Regions from separate parts of the Mesorhizobium sp. WSM4823 genome, predicted to be linked through region 2. Evidence: predicted binding sites of a transcription regulator. Region 2 holds the regulator's gene; each other region holds the start of a gene.
The links. The regulator PhoB, encoded in region 2, activates phosphate uptake and scavenging genes when phosphate is short. The targets are predictions, from matches to a motif close to TGTCATNNANCTGTCAT.

Region 1: a site for PhoB is predicted at 818-834, ahead of AC0L26_RS21695 (ceramide glucosyltransferase). Genes of this name have one in related genera too.
Region 3: a site for PhoB is predicted at 873-889, ahead of phnF (phosphonate metabolism transcriptional regulator PhnF). Genes of this name have one in related genera too.

The regions. Positions count from the first base shown of each region.
Region 1 is NZ_JBVVQL010000009.1:74,135-76,398, forward strand. Features, by position in the region: gene AC0L26_RS21685 (Hsp33 family molecular chaperone) at 1-312, shown strand, start outside; gene apaG (Co2+/Mg2+ efflux protein ApaG) at 319-711, opposite strand; gene AC0L26_RS21695 (ceramide glucosyltransferase) at 1,038-2,183, shown strand; gene AC0L26_RS21700 (O-succinylhomoserine sulfhydrylase) at 2,208-2,264, opposite strand, start outside.
Region 2 is NZ_JBVVQL010000003.1:198,601-200,864, reverse strand. Features, by position in the region: gene phoU (phosphate signaling complex protein PhoU) at 1-465, shown strand, start outside; gene phoB (phosphate regulon transcriptional regulator PhoB) at 482-1,171, shown strand; gene AC0L26_RS09610 (ROK family protein) at 1,462-2,264, opposite strand, start outside.
Region 3 is NZ_JBVVQL010000010.1:69,800-72,063, forward strand. Features, by position in the region: gene phnH (phosphonate C-P lyase system protein PhnH) at 1-333, opposite strand, end outside; gene phnG (phosphonate C-P lyase system protein PhnG) at 333-794, opposite strand; gene phnF (phosphonate metabolism transcriptional regulator PhnF) at 914-1,663, shown strand; gene AC0L26_RS22665 (zinc-binding alcohol dehydrogenase family protein) at 1,884-2,264, opposite strand, start outside.

The DNA of each region.
Region 1 (2,264 bases), on a different contig from region 2:
CCGGCCGACAATTCCTGGCAGGAACTGCTGGCACTGCTTGGCACCATCGAGCCGACGGAACTGATCGACCCGACGATCGGCGCCGAGCGATTGCTTTACCGGCTGTTCCACGAGCACGGCGTCCGCGTCTTCGGCGGCGTTCCGGTCGCCGACCAGTGCTCATGTTCCAAGGAGAAGATCCGCGGCATTCTCGAAGGTTTCTCCGCCGACGAGATCAGGGACAGCACCGAGGATGGCGGCATTCACGTCGCCTGCGAATTCTGCTCGAAGCAGTATGACTTCGACCCCGCGGAATTTACCGCGGCGCAGTGACAGCTGTCAGTTGACGGTGCGCCGTGTGCCCGGCAGGTCGAGCGAAAAGGCGGGGATGGCGATATCGAACGTCTCGCCCCGCTTGTTGCGCATCGTGTAGTGGCCAACCATGATGCCGGAAGGCGTCGGCAACGGGCAACCGGACGTATATTGATAGCTGTCGCCGGGGTTGAGCTCGGGCTGGTCGCCAACGACGCCGGCGCCGCGCACTTCCTCGACGCGGCCGGCGCCGTCCGTGATATGCCAATAGCGCGACAGAAGCTGAACGAACTCGTCCGACTGATTGTCTATGGTTACGTGATAACCCCAGACATAGCGGTTCTCCGTCGGGTCCGAGCGATCTTCCAGATAGAATGGCCTGACCAGCACTTCGATGTTGCGCGTGACGGCGCGGTACATGGATTACTCCGGTTGCTGCGGCAGGGAACATTTGTCCCGCTGCGCGGTTTGATGCGGGAGCGCAGACCCCGTTTGCCGACCTCAAAGCGCACGTGCCGAAAAACAATGTCATTTAAGTGACACATGACAATGTTGGTGTGCACAGACCGTGCCGGGCGACTCGGGCGCTCTGTCGACTACCACATCGGCCTGTAAATCCAATTCGATTTTCGGAAAGCACGATGCGGTAGACTCAAAAAGCGTTAGAGCGTCCTTTGCGCGTCCAAATGGACGCGACGCTCTCATAAAACGGCCGCAGGCGGCCTTTCCGGAGTGACCAGATCTCGATGGAACTGACTCTCGCAGCCGCCGTTGCTTCTTCAGCCCTTCTTCTTTCAAATCTCGCCAGCATCATGCTCGCCTCATCGCGGCTGAAGAAGCGGCAGGTCATCGCTGCACCCTCCGGGAACCCGCCGCCTCTCTCGATCGTCGTGCCGTCGCGTGGCGTCGAGCCGTTCACCGAGGAGACGCTTCAGCGCGCCTTCTCGCTCGATTGGCCACACTATGAACTGATCTTCTGCGTCGCCCATGCCGACGATCCAGTAGTCAATCTCATCAACGCCGCTATTGCCCGCTATCCCAATGTGCCGGCGCGGCTGCTCACCGGCGATGACCGCATTAGCGCCAATCCCAAGCTCAATAACTGCGTCAAGGGTTGGGAAGCCGCACGCCACGACTGGGTCATCCTTGCCGACTCCAACGTGTTGATGCCCAAAGACTATATCCAGCACCTGATGGCCGCATGGCGGCCGACCACAGGCCTTGTCTGCTCGACCCCGATCGGCTCGCGGCCGGATGGCTTCTGGGCCGAAGTCGAATGCGCTTTCCTCAACACTCTGCAGGCGCGCTGGCAGTATGCCGGCGAGGCACTTGGCCTCGGCTTTGCCCAGGGCAAGAGCATGCTGTGGAACAAGCCGGTGCTTGACGCGAATGGCGGTATCCACGCGCTCGCCGCCGAGATCGCTGAGGACGCCGCTGCGACCAAGCTGGTCAATGGGCTCGGTTTGCGCGTCAACCTCGTCGCTTCGCCATTCGAGCAGCCGCTCGGCCAGCGTACATTCGGCGAAATTTGGTCACGGCAGGCCCGCTGGGCGCGGCTGCGCCGCGTCACCTTCCCGCTGTTCTTCGCGCCCGAGATATTAACCGGCGCGGCAATGCCACTGCTGTTGGCGCTGATCGCGGCGGCAAGGGCCGGCGTCAGCTTGCCCACCACGGCTTTATGCGTACTGCTGATTGCCTATCTGCCGGAATGCATGCTCGCCTGGTCCAAGGGCTGGTATCTCTCGCCACGCACCGTCACCGCGATGATCGTGCGGGATACGGTGCTTCCTGCAATTTGGGCACGTGGCTGGCTGGGCGGTGCCGTCGAATGGCGCGGCAATGCCATGACCATCCGCACCAAGGCTATGACCGAGTTGGAAGAAAGCGTCTGAGAAATCCCTGCCGCGCGGCGACTGCTATTTGGCTGATTTGAGTGCCTGCTCGACATCCGCGAGCAGATCGTCCGTGTCCTC
Region 2 (2,264 bases):
CTGCGCGCCGTGGTTGGCGCAATCCGGATGGCCGGCGATCTGGAGCGCATCGGCGACCTGGCCAAGAACATAGCCAAGCGGGTCAGCGCAGTCGGACAGAGCGCCACGCCGCGTAATCTCTCGCATGGTATCGACGCAATGGCGGATCTCGTTCTCGAACAGCTCCGTGGCGTGGTCGAGCACTACGTGTCGCGAGACGCCAACGCGTTGAAGGAACTACGCGCCGCCGACGAGAAGGTCGATGTCAAATACACGGCGGTTTTTCGGGAGCTCCTGACCTACATGATGGAGGACCCTCGTAACATCACCGCCTGCACGCATCTTCTGTTCTGCGCCAAGAATCTCGAGCGTATTGGCGATCATGTAACCAACATCGCCGAAAACGCCTACTATGTCGTGACCGGACAGCAATTGCCGGCGGATCGCCCGAAGCTCGACGAAACGACGACGGCGCCGGCGACATGACGGGGGTGACCGATCGATGATCGCGCCGCGCATCATGGTGGTGGAGGATGAAGAGCCGCTGGGCGTCCTCCTCCGCTACAATCTGGAATCCGAAGGCTATCAGGTCGAGGTGGTGACACGCGGCGACGAGGCCGAAATCCGGCTGCAGGAAAACGTGCCCGATCTTCTGGTGCTCGACTGGATGGTGCCGGCAGTTTCCGGCATCGAGCTTTGCCGGCGTCTTCGGGTGCGTCCCGAAACCGAGCGGTTGCCGATCATCATGCTGACCGCGCGCGGCGAGGAGAGCGACCGGGTGCGCGGCCTCTCGACCGGGGCCGACGACTATCTGGTCAAGCCGTTCTCGACACCGGAATTCATGGCCCGGGTCAAGGCGCTGCTGCGCCGCGCCAAGCCGGAAGTGCTGTCCAGCGTGCTGAAGGTCGGCGACATCATGCTCGATCGCGAATCGCACAGGGTCTACCGCAAGAAGAGCGAGATCCGGCTCGGGCCGACCGAATTCCGGCTGCTCGAATTCATGATGCGGCACCCCGGTCGCGTCTTCTCGCGCAGCCAGTTGCTCGACAATGTCTGGGGCGAGACGATTTACATCGATGAACGCACGGTGGACGTCCATGTCGGGCGGTTGCGCAAGGCGGTCAACAATGGTCGCATGCCCGATGTCATCCGCACCATCCGCGGCGCGGGCTATGCGATCAGGGAAGATTAGTTCCTCGGCGCGTAAGTTCTGACAGGTCGGGCGTGCGGATCGCATGCTCTGCGATTAGCCGAAACGCTCCTCACTCGTCATCCTGGGGCGGAGCAAGGAGCGAAGCGACGCGGCGCAGACCCCAGGATCCATGCGGCGACTTAAGTGCGCTGCTGCGATCCAGAATTCTGCTCCGCTGCACTCCTCGGCTAAGGTTACGGCATGGATCCCAGGGTCTCCGCGACGGAGCTTCGCTCCTGCTTCGCCCAGGGATGACGAAGTTAGGAATTCGCGCGCTCTTTCGGGTCAACTCAGGCCACGTCCTTCCTGCTCGTGCCGGACTTTCCTTGCGCGCCCGGCGCGAAAATCTCCTGGTCGACGAAATTCAGCGCCTGCATGGCGCAGCCTTCGCGGATCAGCGGCAATTCGTTCGGCTCGGTGTCGAAGGAAATGGAACCCGAATGCTGGCCGCCGGCGGTCTGGGCGATGGCTTCGCGCAGGGCCGGCTCGATCAGGTCGAAGGCGGCAGCGCTGGCGCCGACCATGGCGACCGGCGCTGGATCTATCAACGCGAACAGGCTGCCTAGCCCGAAGCCGAGCGCTTCGCCGGCCTTGCGGTAGGCTTCGCGCTCCGGTCCGTCCGCCTCGCGCGCCCGTGCCGCCAATGCCCGCATGTCGGCATCGCTGACATCGGCGACCGGTTCGGCATTCTCGCTCAATTGCCTTGCATTGCGCCAGATGGCGTAGTTCCCGGCATAGGCTTCGACGCAGCCGCGCCGTCCGCAGCGGCAAAGCGCGCCGCCCGGCCGATGGATCATGTGGCCGAATTCGCCGCCTGAGGAATGGGTGCCGGTGAACAATTCGCCTTTCAACACCAACCCCATACCGATGCCGTGTGAGAGCAGGATGGCGATGAAATCGTTGCGGTAGCGATCCGGGTCGCGCCAGCGCAGCGCCACGGCCATCATGTTGCAGTCGTTTTCCATGATGGCCGGGATGCCGAATTCGCGTTCAAGAATGTCGGCGAAAGCGATGTTCGTTTGCGGCGTGATCGGCGACCACAACATGGCGCGCGCATGGGAATCGGTAATACCCTGGATCGCCAGTGCGATGC
Region 3 (2,264 bases), on a different contig from region 2:
CGCCATCATCTCGGCCGGCGTGGCGATCAGCGCGAAATGCGCGTCAGCCGGTGTGTTGGCGAGCGGCGCGCCGGTGTGGAAGCCAAGCCAGGATTTCACCGCTGCTGGGGCTTGCAAAACGGGGTCGAGCCAAAGCGGCGTGTCGTTGTCGCACAGCGCCAGCGCGATAGCGCCCGCGGTGGCAGACAGCGGCGCCGGCGGGCGGGCAAAAACCGGCAGGGGCTGCAGAGTGCCCGGCCGCGCCATCGCATCCATCACGGCGCGGAACACCGTCTGGGCATTGAACACCGGATCGGCAAAGCCGCCCTCAATCGCTTGCGTTGCAATGTCCATCAGTCTTCTCCGCGTACCATGGTGAAGAAATCGACCTTCGTTGCCGCCGTTTCGGCGCGCTGCCGTTCACGTGCGCGGGCCAATGCGGCCTGCAGCGGCGCGATGAGTTTGGTCTCGACCTCGTTGCGGCGGGCGGGGTCCTGCCAGAGCGCGTCGGCGATTGCCGCCAGTTTTGCTTTCTGCTTGTCACGGCCCAGCGCGTAGCAATGGCCGACTTCTCCCGAGGCAAGCCGCACCGTCGCGCGGGTGACCGTCGCCTCGCCGACATTGAACGGCGCGCCGCCGCCGCCGATGCGGCCACGCACGGTGACCAGGCCAGTTTCGGGACCGCGCAGGAGTTCCGCTTGCGAAGGCAGGCCGGCCTCGTTCCAGAGGCGGACGATATCGTCGCCGGTCGATTGCGCCAGCGTCGCCATGACGGCCTTGCGCTCGGCCTGATCGCGCGCTTCCTGTCCTCGCATGACCGCCATTCCTTCTCGCAAATTTGTCTATTGATTTAGACAATTATACAAATTATACCTATTCTCTAAAGCGTGTCCATGACGGATGGATGACAGGGCAAAAAAGATCGGGGCAAGAAATGAGCGGGCAGCAGATTGCCAGCAGCATAGAGCGGCGCAGCGGCGTCTCGCTGTGGCGGCAGATCGCCGATCAAATCCTGCGTTCGATCGCCGTCGGCGACTTTGCCGAGAATGCTGCGCTGCCGCCGGAAGTCGCACTGGCCGAGCGCTATGGCGTCAACCGCCATACAGTGCGCAGCGCCATCGCAGCACTTGTGCAGGATGGCGTGCTCAGGGCCGAGCAGGGGCGCGGCACTTTCGTGCTGTCGCGCAAGCGGCTGTCCTATCCGATCGGCGCCCGCACCCGTTTTTCGGAGGGCTTGCAAGGGCAGACGTCGGAGCGCCGCAGCGTGCTGCTCGAATCTGCGGTCGAGCCGGCCAGCCGGCGGGTCGCCGAAGGGCTGGGGCTTGCCAAGGGTTCGAATGTCATACGCCTTGAGACACGCGGCGAAGCCGATGGGCGGCCGGTCTCGCGTGCCACCGGCTGGTTCGACGCGGGACGCTTCGCCGGCATCGATGCCGCCATGGCTGAAACCGGATCGGTCACCGCTTCGCTCGAGCGTTTCGGGGTCAGTGACTATCTCAGGCAATCGACGGTCTTGTCGGCGCGCCACGCCGATGCCGCCGATCTTGCCGATCTCGATCTGCAGCCCGGCGCCATCGTGCTGGTCACGGTCGCCGTCAACGTCACGCTGGACGGCCAGCCGATCCAGTTCGCCGAAACGCGGTTTCCGGCTGAGCGGGTCGAGCTTAAACTGTCGGCGCTTTAAGGTGCGTCGATATTCAGGTGAGGCCGGCCTGCAAATGGCGGTTTCCTGCGCTTCCGGTACTCACGTACCCAAACGTACGCTCCGTTCCGGTTCTCGGAACCCGCCATTTTCGACTCGGCCTGACCTGAATCTCAACGCACCTTGGTGCATCTTTGCAGTCAAGTGGAACCAAAACAAACCGGATGCCCTGTTTTGGCGTCCCGCGTTAGGACTGCCGGTCTCATCCGACCTGGATGACCGCCTTGATCAGGCCGGATTTCTCATGCGCCCAGCGGGCGAGGTCGCGCGGCGTCTGGTCAAGTGTCGTGCGATGGGTGACGAGCTTTGCCAGCGGCACAGCACCATCGCGAATCGAGGCAGCGACATGGTCGAAATCGGTGCGCAGCGCATTGCGGCTGCCGATCAGCGTCATTTCGCGCTTGTGGAATTCGGGATCGGAAAAGACGATGTCGTCCTTGACGACACTGACCAGGACCAGCGTCCCGCCATGCGCGACATGGGCGAAGGCCGACTGGACGGACTGGGTGTTGCCGGTGGCATCGAATACCACGTCAAAGCCTTCGCCGCCGGTCGCCTCCCGCACCAGATCGGTCGCAGACGC